Regions from separate parts of the Paraburkholderia sp. BR10954 genome, predicted to be linked through region 3. Evidence: riboswitches for the same ligand, from Rfam matches in the RefSeq annotation. Region 3 holds a riboswitch; each other region holds the start of a gene.
The links. Region 3 has a riboswitch for cobalamin ahead of AB4Y34_RS05060 (CbtB-domain containing protein). Riboswitches for the same ligand answer to the same signal wherever they lie in the genome.
Positions count from the first base shown of each region.

Region 1: linked by a shared signal. The riboswitch ahead of cobA (uroporphyrinogen-III C-methyltransferase) and the one ahead of AB4Y34_RS05060 (CbtB-domain containing protein) in region 3 are both predicted to bind cobalamin.
Region 2: linked by a shared signal. The riboswitch ahead of AB4Y34_RS32065 (TonB-dependent receptor) and the one ahead of AB4Y34_RS05060 (CbtB-domain containing protein) in region 3 are both predicted to bind cobalamin.

Region 1 covers NZ_JBFRCK010000034.1:7,179-12,679, reverse strand. Annotated here, with positions in the region: gene bluB (5,6-dimethylbenzimidazole synthase) at 1-59, opposite strand, end outside; gene AB4Y34_RS32970 (cobyrinate a,c-diamide synthase) at 43-1,395, opposite strand; gene cobO (cob(I)yrinic acid a,c-diamide adenosyltransferase) at 1,399-2,001, opposite strand; gene AB4Y34_RS32960 (cobalamin biosynthesis protein) at 1,998-2,444, opposite strand; partial or broken gene cobA (uroporphyrinogen-III C-methyltransferase) at 2,496-3,221, opposite strand; cobalamin riboswitch at 3,465-3,732, opposite strand; cobalamin riboswitch at 3,813-4,091, shown strand; gene cobW (cobalamin biosynthesis protein CobW) at 4,294-5,385, shown strand; gene cobN (cobaltochelatase subunit CobN) at 5,399-5,501, shown strand, end outside.
Region 2 covers NZ_JBFRCK010000032.1:3,330-8,830, reverse strand. Annotated here, with positions in the region: gene AB4Y34_RS32085 (EVE domain-containing protein) at 1-385, opposite strand, end outside; RNA gene ssrS (6S RNA) at 524-705, opposite strand; gene AB4Y34_RS32075 (cell division protein ZapA) at 783-1,097, opposite strand; gene AB4Y34_RS32070 (ATPase) at 1,094-1,453, opposite strand; cobalamin riboswitch at 1,674-1,938, shown strand; gene AB4Y34_RS32065 (TonB-dependent receptor) at 2,030-3,961, shown strand; gene AB4Y34_RS32060 (iron ABC transporter permease) at 4,001-5,065, shown strand; gene AB4Y34_RS32055 (ABC transporter ATP-binding protein) at 5,062-5,501, shown strand, end outside.
Region 3 covers NZ_JBFRCK010000003.1:2-5,502, reverse strand. Annotated here, with positions in the region: gene AB4Y34_RS05080 (ATP-binding protein) at 1-571, opposite strand, end outside; gene AB4Y34_RS05075 (ATPase domain-containing protein) at 575-2,089, opposite strand; gene AB4Y34_RS05070 (hypothetical protein) at 2,286-2,726, shown strand; gene AB4Y34_RS05065 (histidine phosphatase family protein) at 2,740-3,360, opposite strand; cobalamin riboswitch at 3,438-3,593, shown strand; gene AB4Y34_RS05060 (CbtB-domain containing protein) at 3,634-3,855, shown strand; gene AB4Y34_RS05055 (CbtA family protein) at 3,867-4,607, shown strand; partial or broken rRNA gene AB4Y34_RS05050 (16S ribosomal RNA) at 5,193-5,501, shown strand, end outside.

The DNA of each region.
Region 1 (5,501 bases), on a different contig from region 3:
CGTTCGTAAATCGCGCGATAGACCGCATCGCGCTCGGAGTCGTCAAAAGGCTTCGCCATGAAAGAGGGCGGCCGTGAAAGCCGGGTTGGAGGGCCAGTAAGCGTGCATATAGGTTGCCACAATCGGGCCCACGCGGAACACCGCTTCGCCGGGGGTGTCGCTGTGCGCGCGGGTGGCGAAGCGCTGCGGTTCGAGCGGTGTCGCGAGCTTCGAGTAATGAAACGTGTGGCCGGTCAGCGTGCCGTGCAGGCCGTCGATCTGCTGCATGCCGAGCGACGTGAAGCGCGTTTGCATCGTCGCGTGACCGGGCAGCAGGCCGAGCATCCGCGTGCGCGTGCCTTGCGCGTCGGTCAGGGTGTCGAGCAGGTAGAGCATGCCGCCGCATTCGGCGACCACCGGTTTGTCCGCCACGACGTGCGCGCGGATCGATGCCGCGCTGCTCATGTTGCCCGCGAGCGTCGCCATATGCAGTTCGGGATAGCCGCCCGGCAGATAGAGCGCGTGCGTGTCGGCGGGCAACGCTTCGTCGGCGAGCGGCGAGAAATAGCTGAGCCGCGCGCCGAGCGCTTCGAGCAGCGCGAGGTTGGCGGGGTAGATGAACGAGAACGCGGCGTCGCGCGCGATCGCGATGTGCGTGCCTTCGAGCAGACGCGGCAGCACCTCGGGCGACGGTGCGCCGAAATCGACCGGCGGCGGCAGTTCGGCGAGCGCGGTCGACGCGAGCGTATCCGCCGCGCGTTCGAGGCGCGCTTCCAGATCGTCGATTTCATCGGCTTGATGCAGGCCGAGGTGCCGGTCGGGCAGCGTGATCTCGTCGCTCGTGGCGATGTGGCCGCACCAGCGCAGTTCAGGCGGCAGCGCTTCCTGCAGCATCTGCGCGTGCCGGGCCGAGCCGACGCGATTCGCGAGCACGCCATGAAACGGCAGTTGCGGTCTGAAGCGCGCAAGACCGAACGCGAGCGCGCCGAAGGTCTGCGCCATCGCCTGCGCGGAAATCACCGCAAGCACCGGCACGCCGAACGTGGTCGCCAGATCGGCGCTGCTCGGCGTGCCGTCGAACAGGCCCATCACGCCTTCGATCAGGATCAGATCGGCTTCTTGCGCCGCCTGCGCGAGCAGGTTGCGGCACGCGCTTTCGCCGACCATCCATAGATCGAGCGACAGCACCGGCGCGCCGCTCGCGCGCGCGAGGATCATCGGGTCGAGAAAATCCGGCCCGGTCTTGAACACGCGCACGCGACGTCCGAGCCGCCGGTGATAGCGCGCGAGACCCGCGGTGATCGTGGTCTTGCCTTGTCCCGAGGCGGGCGCGCTGATGAACAGCGCGGGGCACGCTGCGGAGCGAGTCCCCTTGGGGGGCGCCCCGAAGGAAGTCCCCGTGGGGGGTGCGGACATCGTTCAGAACTCCACGCCGCGCTGCGCCTTCACACCCTGCTCGCGATACGGATGCTTGATCGCGCGCATTTCGGTGACGAGGTCGGCGGCTTCGATCAGCGCGTCGGGCGCATGGCGCCCGGTCACGACGACGTGCAGCATCGGCGCTCGCGCATTGATCACGGCGAGCACTTCGTCGAGCGGCAGGTACTCGTACTTCAGCACGGTGTTCAGCTCGTCGAGGATCACCATCTGGTAGTCGCCGCTTTCGATCATCCGCCGCGCTTCGTTCCAGCCCTTGCGCGCGGTCGCCATGTCGGCTTCGCGGTTCTGCGTGTTCCACGTATAGCCGTCGCCCATCGTGACGAAATCGCATTGCGCGATCGCGCCGAGGAAATCGCGCTCCGACGTATGCAGCGCGCCCTTGATGAACTGCACGACACCCAGCCGCATGCCGTGGCCGAGCACCCGCACGGCCATGCCGAACGCGGCTGTGCTCTTGCCCTTGCCGGTGCCGGTGTTGACGATCAGCAGGCCTTTTTCGACGGTCGCGCTGGCCTGTTTCTTTTCGTGGCCTTCGCGGCGGCGCTCGGTCATGCGTTGATGCGATTCGGGATCGGTTTTCATCGGAGGTCCTGGTCTTGAGGGGCGGGATGGAAGGGCGCTACGTCGCCGGGTGCGCAGTCGCTCGCCGCCGCAATCGCGACGGTAATGCCGGCGTGCGTGGTCTTGCGTACGACCAGACGGGCGTTTTTCGCGATTGTCGCGCAGACCGACGCTGCTGCCGCCAGTAGCGCACACGGTTCGCACACACCGTCGACACCAAGATGCGCGCGCGCGGCCGCCGACGGCGACGCGACCGGTGCGGCGGTGATCTGCTCGCGGCTGAACAGTTGCAGCGGTAGTTGATGGCGCGAACAGAATTCGAGCAGACCTGCTTCGTTGGCTTTGGCGTCGATCGTCGCGATGGTGTGGATCTGCTCGAAGGCATTCGAACCGAGTGCTGCGCGCACGGCGGCTTCGATGTCAGCCGCATCGCTGTGCAAGCGGCAACCTACGCCGACGCTCAGCGTTTTAATCGCGCTCGCAGCTTGTTCGTGAGCGACTCGGCCGTCGCGTTTGGCCGCATCACGCGCAAGCGCGAACGAGGCCACGCCGCCGATCACGACGATCGCCGGCGAGCCGAGCCCCGCGCGCACGACCGCCTCGGCAAACTCGCGCAGCGGCGCGAGCACGTGACGCTGCTCGGGCCGCGTCGCCGATTCGATCGCCGCGCAGGGCGTATCGGCGGACATGCCGGCCGCGAGCAACGCGCCGACGATTTCGCCGAGCCGCCGCATGCCCATATAGATCACGAGCGTCATGCGCGTCGCGGCGAGCGCGGCCCAGTCCGGCTCGCCACCGCCGGCGCCGTGGCCGGTGACGAACACGACGCCCTGCGCGTAATCGCGATGCGTGACCGGGATGCCGAGCGTCGCGGGCGCGGCGATGCCGGCCGTGATGCCGTTGATCACGTCGACTTCGATACCCGCCGCCTGCAGCGCCTGCAATTCTTCGCCGCCGCGGCCGAACACGAACGGATCACCGCCTTTGAGCCGCGCCACGCTGCGTCCCGCGCGCAGATGCCCGAGCATTTGCGCGACGATCTCCGCTTGCGGCGTTGACGGATGGCCGCCGCGTTTGCCGACGTACACGACTTGCGCGTTGGCGCTTGCAAACTGCAGTACGTCGGGATTGACCAGATCGTCGACCAGCACGACATCGGCCTGGGCGAGCGCACGAGTGGCCTTCAGGGTCATCAGTTCGACGTCGCCGGGACCGGCGCCGATCAGCCAGGCGCGCGTCATCGCGGCGTGCATGGCGCATGCCATGCGGAGATGGGGGGAGAGAAGCGGCGTGCGACGGTGCACGCAGCGGTGAATATGGATGTCATGCGGTACAGCGAATCGGGGTGCGGTCACTCGTGCGGTTCGCGGCGGATTCTTCAGAGAGAACGCCACGACACACGCGATGCCACGTTTCTACGCCTTCACATCCGTTCCCCGCGGATTCCGGCGGCCGGCGGCGCAACCTGATGCACGGATGCATGCGGCGCCGCCTCCGCGTCTGGCCGGTATCCGGGCTGGCGGCCTCACGCGCTTCGCCTTCCCGTGCCGGTTGCGAATCTGCGGATTCGCGGGACAGTGGCATCAAAAAACGCATGCGCGGCACGGTGGAATCGAAGGCGATTCGAATCGCGCGCCGCAGGTCGCTTACCGTTGCGGGGACAGCACAGGTTGAACGCGCGACGCGCTGCCTGTTTCCCGTTTAACTGCACATGCGAGCGCATGTGCGGGCACCAAACGCGCGCATACGATAGCACATGACGCCTTGCCAGATAAGCCTCGGCGGCGCTTTCCGGCGCTCTGCGTTCCTTGACTGCGCATGCCCGGGGGCCTACACTCGCACGCACTTTGGGTGCTCGCGTGCGCGTTCGTGCGCATGCAGTTAAACGGGAAACAGGGAGCCATCTGCGCTAGAGCGGCTAACCTGTGCTGTCCCCGCAACGGTAAGCGAAAAGCGGTTCCGGCTTGATAGCCGGGCGCCGCGGTGCCGGCTTCGATGTCCTCGCGCAAGGTCGCGTCGACATATCACCACTGGACGAGAAACCACTCGTCCGGGAAGGGGGAGCGGCGCTTTCGCCAGCCCGGATACCGGCCCGAAGAAGCAGAACGACCGCCGCGGGGATGCGGCGGCGCGTTCATGACCTCAGTTCCGCTTTCTGTATTTCCGTTGTCGCGGCAATGCCGTCGTTCGTCCCCGTGTCTAGTGATCGCTGGTACTGTTGCGCGTGCTTCATTCGCTCCATTCGCCAGCCGATGCCGACCGATGCGCGGAACTTGCGGCAGACCGATGCAACGCAAAGGGATGGACCTCACGATGCAAACTCAATTGCGCAAGATTCCCGTCACGATCGTTACCGGCTTTCTCGGCAGTGGCAAAACTACGTTGCTGCGGCACATCCTTCAGCATGCGGGCGGCAAGCGCATCGCGGTGATCGTCAACGAGTTCGGCGAACTCGGCATCGACGGCGAAATCCTCAAGGGCTGCGGCATCGGTTGCGATGAAAACGGCGTCGAGACCGAAGGACAATTGTATGAACTCGCGAACGGTTGTCTGTGCTGCACCGTGCAGGAAGAGTTTTTCCCGGTGATGGAAAAGCTCGCAGAGCGGCGCGACGAACTCGATCACGTGCTGATCGAAACCTCGGGGCTCGCGTTGCCGAAGCCGCTCGTGCAGGCGTTCAACTGGCCGCAGATCCGCAACGGCTTCACGGTCGACGCGGTGGTGACGGTGGTGGATGGCCCGGCCGCCGCAAGCGGCCAGTTCGCCGATAACCCGGTCGCCGTCGATGCGCAGCGCAAGGCCGATCCGAATCTCGATCACGAGTCGCCGCTGCACGAGCTGTTCGAAGACCAGTTGTCGGCTGCCGATCTGGTGATTCTGAACAAGACCGATCTGATCGACGACGCGCGGCAGCACGAAGTGGAAGCCGCGATCCGCGCGGAGATTCCGCCGCAGGTGAAGATCGTGCGCGCGCAGCGGGGGCAGCTCGACCTGCATACGCTGCTGGGGCTCGAAGCGGCGTCGGAACAGACGATCCATCTGCGTCACGACCACCACGGTTCCGCCGACGACCCCGATCATCACCACGACGAATTCGATTCGGTCGTCGTGCAGGCATCGGTGCCGTCGCGCGACGCGGCGCTCGCCGCGTTGCAGACGCTGGTCGAAAGCCACACGATTTACCGTGTCAAAGGCTTCGCGGCACTGCCGGGCGCGGCGATGCGCCTCGTGATCCAGGGCGTTGGCCGGCGCTTCGACAGCTACTTCGACCGGCGCTGGCAGGCGGGCGAAAGCGGCGACGACGCCCTGAGCCGCTTCGTCCTGATCGGCGAAGACCTCGATCAACCCGCGCTGCAACAGGCGTTCGACGCGGCGCTCGGCGCGACGTCGAACGCGACGGCATAACGGGCGCGCCAGCATGCATTTGCTGCGCACGACGCCGGGCGGTTTCGTCGACGATACGCAGGGCGTGATCCGCATCGATCAGCAGCCCGCCGAGATCGTCGTGCTCAGTTCCGCCG
Region 2 (5,501 bases), on a different contig from region 3:
CGAGCACGCGCATGTCCTGCAATTCGGCATGCTCGCGCAGCGCGGCCAGCGGAATCAGCGCGATTTTCTTCTTGAACACGACGTCGACGAGCATCCAGCGCGGCGTTTCCGGCGACGATTTCGCGTCGTAGTACGGACTCTTTTTATCGAACTGCGTCGGGTCCGGATATGCGGTCGACGAGACTTCCGCGATGCCCGCGATGCCGGGCTCCGGACAGCTCGAATGATAGAAGAGCACGCCGTCGCCGACCTGCATCACGTCGCGCATGAAGTTGCGCGCCTGATAATTGCGCACGCCGGTCCACGGCAAGGTGCGATGCGGTGCGTTGGCGAGGTCGTCGATGCTTGCTTCGTCCGGTTCGGACTTCATCAGCCAGTAGCGCATGAATCGGAGTGAGCGTGTGAGATTGAACGAGGCGCCAACAACAGGCGCGTGCGGAAAGCCCCTGAAACAGGCACTCAAACAAAAGAACGACGACCAAAGAAAAACGGCATCGAACCGAAGTCCGATGCCGTTCCAGATAAGGTCCCCGCCTTAGCCGCTAGGCCGGCATCCTGAACCGAGGGTTCAGAATTGGTCGCAGTTAGCAACACTTCGGGTACATCAGACAGAGTGACGCGCACACCCGTGCTACAAATTTCCGCAACCGTGCACATGGCATTGGTTCAAGGAATATATGACCTTGGCGAACCAGGCAGGGAAGCTAAACGATGAAGCTACAACACAAACAGTTGAACAGGTGACCGGTTCGAAACCGGCCCGCTATTGAGTCAACTACTGCTTACTGCATGCTGTACTGCTCGATCACAGTACCTAGTTGTTCGTTCATTTGCTGCATTGTACGCCGGATTTCTTCAGCAGGAAATGCTTCTCCGTGTCGCACGCTGCTTTGCAGCTTAAGCAGTTCCGATGCCAGCGAGAGCGCCGCCATCACCGCGATGCGATCGGTGCCGCGCACGTTGCTGCCGCTGCGGATTTTCTTCATCTCGGCATCGACGCGCGCGACCGCCTCGAGCAGCGCGCCTTCCGTTTCAGGCGAACAGGCGAGACGGTAGGGTACTTCGAGAATCGATACTTCGATCTGCTTGGTGGTCATGCGCTTTCTCCGTGTCGGCTCACGTCGCCTTCCGCTTCCTCGTGTTCGGGCTGGGCGGATTCGAGCAGATCGAGCTGGTTATCCGGTTCGCTGCTTGCGCGTGCGCGCGGCAATTTTTCGAGAATCGCATTCAGGCGCACCTGAGCGTCGTCGATCTTGGCGGACAGCGCGTCGCGTTCAGCTTGCAGTGCGTCTCGCTCGGCACGCAATTGCGCGAGTTCGGTGTGCGTGGCTTGTACTTCGGCACGCGTTTGCGCGAGCTGCTCTTCGAGCGCGATCCGCGCTTCGTTGTGGCGCTGGCTGATCGCAATCAGCTTGCCGATGTTCTGGGAGAGTGATTCGAGTTCGGTGAGCATGTGCTGCGTCCTCTAAAGACATCGCATTTTAGCGCGGAATATTACAGGTTCCGACAATTGTCTCGTTTCGAGACGTAACAGCATCGCTTCGTGCAGGTACGTTGCGACTCGTGTCGTCGACCATAAGATCAAAGACCGGCAATCCATCGGACAATAACCTGCATTCGACAGAACGGATCGCGCTCCGGTTGGCCTTTCTTGACGCCCCGCGAAGCCGCTCCTACACTTCCCGCACTCTGGTGCCCGCGCGCGCTTTTCGGCGCGCGCAGTTAAACGGGAAGCAGGGCGCGCGCGGTGCCAAACCGGATGCGCGAACCTGCGCTGCCCCCGCAACGGTAAGCGACCGCATGTGATGTGCTCATGCAGGTCGGTCCTTGTCGCACGGTTGGAAGTTCAATCTGCGAGTGTGCCACTGCGCGTCACGCGTGGGAAGGCGGGATCGATGTGTCGTAGCCCGGATACCGGCCAGAAAAGAGGGACGTCCCCCGCGAAAACGTTAAACATGGGGGGACGCCTCGTGACGCGTCGGCCTGCGGGGAAGCAGGCCGCGCATGCCATCCACAGGAATGTCATCCCATGTTGTCCCCCATCGCCCGCGCGACGCTGCTCGCGTTCGCGAGCCTGCCGCTCGTCGCGCATGCGCAAAGCGCCGAGCCTGTGCCTTCATCGTCCGCTGCGGATGCAAGCACCGCGAACGCCCCAAACCTTGCCGATGCGGCCAATCCCGCTTCCGCCGATGCATCGGGCAACGTGCTGTCGCCGATCGTCGTGACCGCACTACGCGGAGCGCAAGCGTTGCGCGACGCGATCCCGCAGACCACGCAGTTCGATCAGCAGGACATAGCCGACACGACCGCGACCGATCTGCCCGGCCTGCTGCGACTCGCGCCCGGCGCGCAAATCTCGCGCACGGGTGGCCCCGGTTCGACCACGAGCCTCTTTCTGCGCGGCGCGTCGTCGACGCAATCGCTGCTGCTGATCGACGGCGTGCGCGTCGATTCGGTGAGTCTCGGCTCCGCTCAGCTCGCACAGATTCCGCTCGACCAGGTCGATCACGTCGAAGTCGTGAACGGCAACGTGTCGGCGTTGTACGGCTCGGGCGCGATCGGCGGCGTCGTGCAGGTGTTCACGAAAGACGGCGGCGATCATCCACCGCGCTTCAATTTTTCGGTCGGCTACGGCAGCTATCACACGCAGACGCAAACGGCCGGCGTGAACGGCGCGCTCGACGAGGACGGCCGCACGACCTTCAACATCTCGCTCGCGCGCACGAAGAGCGACGGCTTTTCGTCGCTCGATCCGCTCGAGGCGCCGGGCGCGAATCCGAACGCCAACGGCAATCTGAACGAGAGCATCAGCGCGTCGCTGCGCCACAAGTTCACCGACAAGTGGGATGCGGGCATCAGCTACTTCCAGTCGAACAACAACAACAGCTACGACAATGCGTACGGCGTGCCAACCGATCTGAACAACCTCTATAGCAAGGTGCGTCAGGTATCGGTGTTTGCGAACGGCAAGCTGACCGACTGGTGGACCACCCACTTCACGCTCGCCGAGGGCGACGACCGCAGCGTATCGAACACCAATGGCATCTACAACGGCCGCTTCGATACCGACAATCGCCAGTACACGTGGCAGAACGATTTCGCGCTCGCAGCGAACCAGAAGCTGCAATTCGGCTACGAGCATCTCGACCAGACTCTCGACTCCGACACGTTCGCCGCGCCCGACCGTCACGTCGATTCGGTCTTCGCCGGCTACAGCGCACGCTTCGGCCGCAACCAGATTCAGGCGAACGTACGCCGCGACCAGTACTCCGATTTCGGCGGAGCGAACAGTTACTATCTCGGCTACGGTTTCGACATCACGTCGCACTGGAAGGTAACCGCAAGCTATTCCGATGCATTCCGCGCGCCGAGCTTCGACGATCTGTACTATCCGATCAGCGGCAACCCGTCGATCCAACCCGAGCGCAGTCACTCGGTCGAAGCCGGTTTGCAGTACGCGACCGACGCGCTCGGCGTGATGCGTCTGAACGCATTCCAGACGCGCTATACGAATCTGATCGACTATGTGCAGACGATCCCCGGCATCTATCTCGCGGAGAACGTCGGCCATGCGAAGGTGCAGGGACTCGAAGGATCGTGGAGCGGTCATGTCGGCAAGACCGACGTACGCGCGACATTGACGCTGCAGAACCCGGTCGATCTCGACAGCGGTACCGACCTCGTGCGACGCGCGCGACGCTTCGGGTCGTTCGCGGCGAATCGCAGCATCGGTGGATGGCGGGTTGGGGGCGAGTGGATCGTCAGCGGTCCGCGTCCAGACAGCACCGGCAAGCTCGGCGGTTATGGCATCGTGAATCTATCGGCCCGCTACAACATCACGAAGGCGTGGTACGTCAGCGCGCAAATCGACAATCTGTTCAACAAGGACTATGAGACGGCCTACTCGTATAACTCTCCGCGACGCGGTGCGTATGTCACGCTCGGCTGGCAGCAGCAGTGACGCCCGCGCCGGGTTGGCCGCATGCATGAGCGCACGCGGATGAGTCGCGCGTCCGGTTCGCTGTCCGCCGCGATGGCAACGCCGCGCCCGATGAACGCGAAACGCGCGGCCGCGATCTGGCTCGGACTCGCGCTCGCCGCCGTCGCGCTGCTCGGCGCGTCGCTGGTGCTCGGCAGCGTGCCGCTCGCGCCGTCGCGCGTGCTTGCGGCGCTCGTGCCAACGCACACGTTCGGCGCCGCGGGCAGCGACGATCTCGCCGGCGAAATCGTGCGCACGTTGCGATTGCCGCGCGCGCTCGCGGGCTTCGCGTGCGGCGCGTTGCTCGCGCTCGCCGGCGCGCTGCTGCAGGTGCTGCTGCGCAATCCGCTGGCCGAGCCGTACGTGCTCGGCGTGTCGGGCGGCGCGGCCAGCTTCGCGCTGGTCGCGATGATCGCGGGCGGCGCATGGTGGATCGTCGATGCGAGCGCGTTCGCGGGTGCGTTCGTGTCGATCCTGCTGGTGCTCGGACTCGCGCGTCGCGAACTGTGGCGCGGCGAGCCGCAGGACACGTCGCCGCGTTTGCTGCTGACCGGCGCGGTGATCGCGGCCGGGTGGGGCGCGATGATTACGCTGCTGCTCAATCTCGCGCCCGATAGCCGTCTGCGCGGCATGCTGTTCTGGCTGACCGGCGACCTCAATGGCGGCGCGCTGCCGTGGACCGCGCTGATCGCGCTCGCGCTCGTGTTGCTCGCGATCGTGCCAGCCGCGCCGCGTCTGAACGTGCTGCTGCGCGGCGACGCAGCCGCGCAAGCGCTCGGCGTCGCGGTAATGCCACTGCGTTTGCGCGTGTACCTGGTCGCGTCGCTGGCGGCGGCCGCGGCGGTGACGACCGCGGGCACGATCGGCTTCGTCGGTCTCGTCGTGCCGCATATGCTGCGGCTCGCGTTCGGCAACGACCAGCGCATGCTGCTGCCGGCGGCCGCGCTTGGCGGCGGTGTCGCGGTGATGGGCGCGGATCTGCTCGCGCGGACCGTGATTGCGCCCGCGCAATTGCCGGTCGGCGTGATCACGTCGCTGGTCGGCGTGCCGGTGTTCCTGTGGATGTTGCTCAAACGCCGCCGATGATGCAAGCCGAACCCAGCCCCACCTCTTCGATACTGAGCACGCAGCGCCTGACACTGCGCGCCGGCGCGCGCACCTTGCTCGACGCGTTCACGCACACCTTCAATGCGGGCGAAGTCTGGTGTATCGCCGGGCCGAACGGCGCGGGCAAGACCACCTTGCTGTCGACGCTGGCGGGCCTGTTGCATCCGGCGGCGGGCCATGTCGAACTCGATGGCGTGCGCGTGGCCGACTGGCAGCCGCTGCCGCTCGCACGGCGCCGCGCGCTGATGCCGCAAAGCGCGGCCGATGCGTTCAATGCCAGCGTGCTCGACATCGTGCTGCTGAATCGCTTCCCGCATCTGGGCGGCTGGGGCTGGGAGCGCGATGAAGATCGCGCGGCTGCACAGGCGGCGCTCGAATCGCTCGGCCTTGCGGGCTTTGCGGCGCGCGACGTGCT
Region 3 (5,501 bases):
TCTGCGATTGCACGAGCACGGCCTGCACCTTCGCGCGTTCGTGGATCTCGGCCATCAGCCGGTCGTTGGCTGACGCGAGTTCGTGCGTGCGCGCGGCGATGCGGCTTTCCAGCGAATCGTTCAGCTGCTCCAGCGCGTCCTGTGCCTCGATGCGCTCGGCAAGCAGCCGTCGCGATTCATATTGCCGCCCGCGGGCGCGCAACGATGACGCGACCGCGCGCCGCAAGGTTTCCGAATTGAGCGGACGTTCGAGCACGACGACGTTGCCGAGCCGTTCGAGCACTTCGAGCCCGCGCGTCGAGCGATGGCCGATGCTGCGCGCGGCGAGCAGGATGAACGGGAAGTCGGACCATGCGGGCTGGCGTTCGAGCCACGCAAAGAGGCCCGAGCCGTGGCCGTTCGCGAGCGCTTCCTCGGTGAGCAGCGCGGTGCCCGCGCCGGCGTCGAGCTCGCTGGTGAGCGCGTCGGCGTCGTCGCAGGTCACGCAGGCGCGTGCGTCGTTGTGCAGCACAGCGGCGATCACTTCGGCGTCGCGGCCGAACGGTGCGAGGATGAGGACGCGCTGCTCCATCGCTTACTGTCCCGACGTGTCGATCAGATTCGCCGCACCGAGCATCGCGGTGCTGCCGCGATACGAGGGCAGGCCCGACAGCACGCCCTCGAAGTCACGCAGCGCTTCGCCGACCTCGACGCCTTTGGTGCCGAGGCGGAACTGGCGGATCGTGCGTTCATGATCGTTCGCGCGGCTCTTGACGGCGGTTACCGCGGTCAGCACTTCGCCGTGATGCTCGAAGTAGCGGAACAGCACGACCACGTCGCTCAGATAGCTGATGTCGACCTCGGTCTGCACCTCGCCGATGATGCCGTGCTGCCCGAGCACGAGCATCGTGACCACGCCCTGCTGATTCAGATAGCCGAGCAGCTCGTGCATGTGCAGCAGCAGGAAGCGCTCGCCGGGTATCGCCTGCAGATAGGCGTTCAGGCTGTCGACCGCGACATAGCGCACACCTTCGTTTTCGACCGCGTTGCGCACGTCGCTCGACAGCTCGCCCGGCGAAATTTCCGCGGGATCGATCTGGCGCAGCGTCAGCAGGCCGCTGTCGACATGCGGTGCGAGATCCATGCCGAGCGACGCGCAGCGCGTGACCAGGGTGCTGAGAGTTTCGTCGAACACGTAGTACGCGCAGCGGTCGCCGCGTTCGAGCGCGGCAAGCAGGCACGACACGACGGTGGTGGTTTTGCCGACCCCCGACGGGCCGATGATCAGCGAATTGGTGCCGGGAACGAGGCCGCCGCCGAGCAGCGCGTCGAGGCCGGACGTGCCGGTGCTCATCGGGCTCGTGCCGAATTCGCGGTGATGCTCGGCGGCGACGAGGCGCGGATAGACGCGCAGACCGCCGGTGTTCAGCGTGAAGTCGTGATAGCCCTCGCGGAACTTGATGCCGCGCATCTTCGCGATGCGCAGACGCCGGCGGTTGCCGCCGTAATCGTGGGCAATGTTGTCGAGGCTGATCACGCCGTGCACGATGCTGTGAAGCTGAATGCCGGAGGCGCTGGCCGACGTGTCGTCGAGCAGCAGCACCGTGCATGCGCGCGTCGAGAAATGGTGCTTGAGCGCGAGAATCTGCCGACGGTAGCGCAACGGGTTCTCCGCCAGCAGACGCAGTTCTGACAAGCTGTCGAGCACGACGCGCGCGGGTTTCAGTTCGTCGACGTGTTCGATCACGTTGCGCACGCTTTCGCCGAGTTCGACTTCGGCCGGGTGCAGCACGCTCTGTTCGTATTGCGGTTCGAGCCCTTCTTCGGGCAGCTGTTCGAGTATCTTGAAGCGGCTCAGATCCCAGCCGTGGCTCGCGCCGATCGCGAGCAGTTCGGCACGGGTTTCGGACAGCGTGACGTAAAGACCGGTCTGCCCTTCGTCGAGGCCCTTGAGTAAGAATTGCAATGCCAGGGTCGTTTTGCCCGTGCCTGGCGCACCCTCTACGAGGTACATGCGGTTCGGCGTAAGACCACCGCCGAGGATGTCGTCGATTCCTGCGATGCCCGACAATAAGCGGGCGGGGGTGGGGGCGGCGGTGGTAGTCGACATGATGGTTGCAATGACGTCGGCAGTGGCTTTGATCGGAAGCGGCGTGATGTTGCGGCCGGTATGGCGCCACGCAATTTGTGTGCCGTCCTGCGCCGCCTGCGTGGTGGGGGTTCGCGCGCATGGGCATGAAGCGTGCTGTTGAGGGTGGCTCGCTGCGAGCTTTTTTCAGCAGCCCTCTGGAAGCTTCACGCGCAACATGAAAACCTATCGACTCTCCGCTATCACGCTTACCGCGGCATCGCTCGTTGCGCTGCTGCCGGTCGGCGCATCCGCCGACGACAGCCCCAGACCTTGCGGCGCGCTCAAACGGATCGTCGCCGCGGCGCCGGACGGCTTCACCTCGCTGACGCCCGACGACGGCAAAGGCGTCGCGCAACCCTATGGCGACGACGCGCAATGTTCAGCCGCGCATCGTAGTTTCCGGTGCACTTGGACACCGCATCAGGCGGCGGGCTCGAACGGGGATGCATTGGAAGCGGTCGCGGCCGACATCGCGTCGTGCCTGCCCGATGCAACGCACGATCAGAATTCGCCGGGACGTCAGCACTTTTATCTCGGCGCGAAGGATCGACGCACCGAAATCACGCTGACTCCCGAGGGGGCGAACCGCTTGCGGCTCGTGGTATCGGGCAGGTAAGCGGCGGTTCCGTTCAGGCGGTGGCGGCCGGCCACCATGACCAGCCGCGTCGCGAGTGGCGCAAATCGACGACCGACAGCGGCGTGATCTCGATGCGACAGAACACGGTTGGCGATGCGCCGAGGGCATGCACGATTGCCGCTCGCAGAAGCGTTGCGTGGGTGATCGCGACGATGGTTCGACCGTGTGCAGAGGCCGCGAAGCCTGCTTCGTTGACCGCGTTGCATGAGCGTACGTCTGCCTGTTGCGCGTCGAGCCACTCTCCGACCCGCCGCACGACTCGATCGAACGATTCACCCCCGGGCGGTGCTGCGTCGGGCTCGCGCGTCCAGGCGGCGAGTTCGCGGGGGGCTTCGTCGGCAATGTCCGCGAGGCGCTGGCCGCGCCATTTGCCATAGTCGATATCCGCCAATGCGTCGGCAGGCGTGGCGCTCAGACCGAGCGCGGCGACCGTTTCGCGGGCGCTGGCGGCGGGGCTGGTGAATACGGTGGCGTCGGCCGGAAGCGCGAGACGGGCGCGCGCCGCTTCGGCTTCGGCGCGGCCGCGCGCGTCGAGCGGATCGTCGGCGGGGAAGCGGCCCGCGCGCTGCGCGGCCGTTGCCGCATGGCTCACCAGTAATAGTCGCGTATCCATTCTTTGCGTTAGCGCCTCATTCGCACTTGCCTGCGTGGCTTGACGGGCTCGCGGCGTGCGTTGCGCGTTGCGGCGTAGCCCTCGCCGTCGCGGAAGCCGCAGTTTAGCGCGTAGAATACCGACACTGCGAAGCACGGAAGCCGGTGAGAGCCCGGCGCGGTCGCGCCACTGTAATCGGCCTTGCAATCCACAAGAGCCGAAAGCCAGACCTGAGCTTCGCACCATTCCTCTGCAATCGACTATCGGGGCGCGTTACCCCAGGAGATGTCCATCATGACCAAAGCTGTTTTCGATCGCGCCGCGCAACCGGCGGTCCAGCCCACTCCCATTCCCTTGCGTGAACTGCTGCCGTGGGTCGTGTTCGGCGGCTTGCTGCTGTTGTTCGCGCTTTACTTCGTTGGTGCGGAACAGGGTGCGACGTCGCTCGTGCCTGGCATGTACGTGCATGAGTTCGTGCACGACGGCCGCCATCTGCTTGGCTTTCCCTGCCACTAACGGAGTTCAACATGGTAGGTAAATTGTTGGTGCGCGGGATGCTCGCGGGCATCGTCGCGGGCTTGCTCACGTTCGCGTTCGCGCGAATCGTCGGTGAACCACAGGTCGATCAGGCGATTTCATTCGAAGAGAAAGCGGCCGCCGCGCGCGGCGAGGCGCCCGAGCCCGAAATCGTGAGCCGTGAGACGCAGGCTGGCCTCGGCCTGCTGACTGGCGTGGTCACGTATGGCGCGGCATTCGGCGGTCTGTTCTCGCTGGTGTTTGCTTATGCGTATGGACGCGCGGGTTCGTTGAGCGTGCGCGCGCTGTCCGCGTGGCTCGCGCTTGGCGCGTTCATCGCCATCGTGGTCGTGCCGAATATCAAGTATCCGGCCAATCCGCCGTCGGTCGGTGATCCGGACACGATCGGCGCGCGCACGGGCCTGTTCTTTCTGATGATCGCGATTTCGCTCGCGACGATGGTGTTTTCACTGAAGGTGCGGCGCCGCGCGGCGGCGAAGCTGGGTGCATGGAACGGCTCGATCGTCGCGGGGCTCGTATTCGTCGTGATCATCGCGGCCGTACAACTGTCGATGCCGGTCATCAATGAAGTGCCGGCCACGTTCCCGGCCGTGCTGCTGTGGAAGTTCCGCGTCGCGGCGATCGGCATGCAGGTGGTCATGTGGACGACGATCGGGCTGTTGTTCGGCGCGATGGTCGAGCGCAGTGCTTTTATGCGTACGAATGCGCGGGTGACGATGAAGTCCGCCTGAATAGGACGGTGACGCGTGGCCGCGCAAGCGGCGACGCTTCGCGCGCAACGCGCGAGAATGGTTTTGGATCAAGTACTTGGCGCGGTTGTGGAGCGGTTATCCACAGCCTTGCGAACATTTTCTGTGGAAAAGCTGCTTAACGGCTTTTCGCAACTCCACTCGACGCGGCGCCTAGGGGAATCCAATTGGACGCCTAACTAATTCAAGTTGTACGCGGCGCTGCTCAATTTTTAAGCTCTTCAACTTTTTAAAATAATTTGTGAGAAGGGTATTGACGCGGCGCGGACCGCTCTCCATAATCTCGCTTCTCTGCTGCAGACGCAGCGACGCAAACGAAGCGGTGCCGGGTGGTGGTTCAGGTGCTGCGGGTTGGGCGGATCGATCTTTAAAAACTAACAGCCGATAAGTGTGGGCGCTTGATGCGGAATGCGGCGGTGGATCCGTATGGATCTGCTGCAAGGCACAAGTATCAGAAGCCTCACACAGTATTAGAGGAAGGTTTATCTGTCGAAAGACGGATTGATCATCGTCAGTACGTTGAGTGAGCGACCGGGTTCGAAAGAGCCCGAAAACAGTAACAGGTTTGAACTGAAGAGTTTGATCCTGGCTCAGATTGAACGCTGGCGGCATGCCTTACACATGCAAGTCGAACGGCAGCACGGACTTCGGTCTGGTGGCGAGTGGCGAACGGGTGAGTAATACATCGGAACGTGTCCTGGAGTGGGGGATAGCCCGGCGAAAGCCGGATTAATACCGCATACGCTCTGCGGAGGAAAGCGGGGGATCTTTCGGGACCTCGCGCTCAAGGGGCGGCCGATGGCAGATTAGGTAGTTGGTGGGGTAAAGGCCTACCAAGCCGACGATCTGTAGCTGGTCTGAGAGGACGACCAGCCA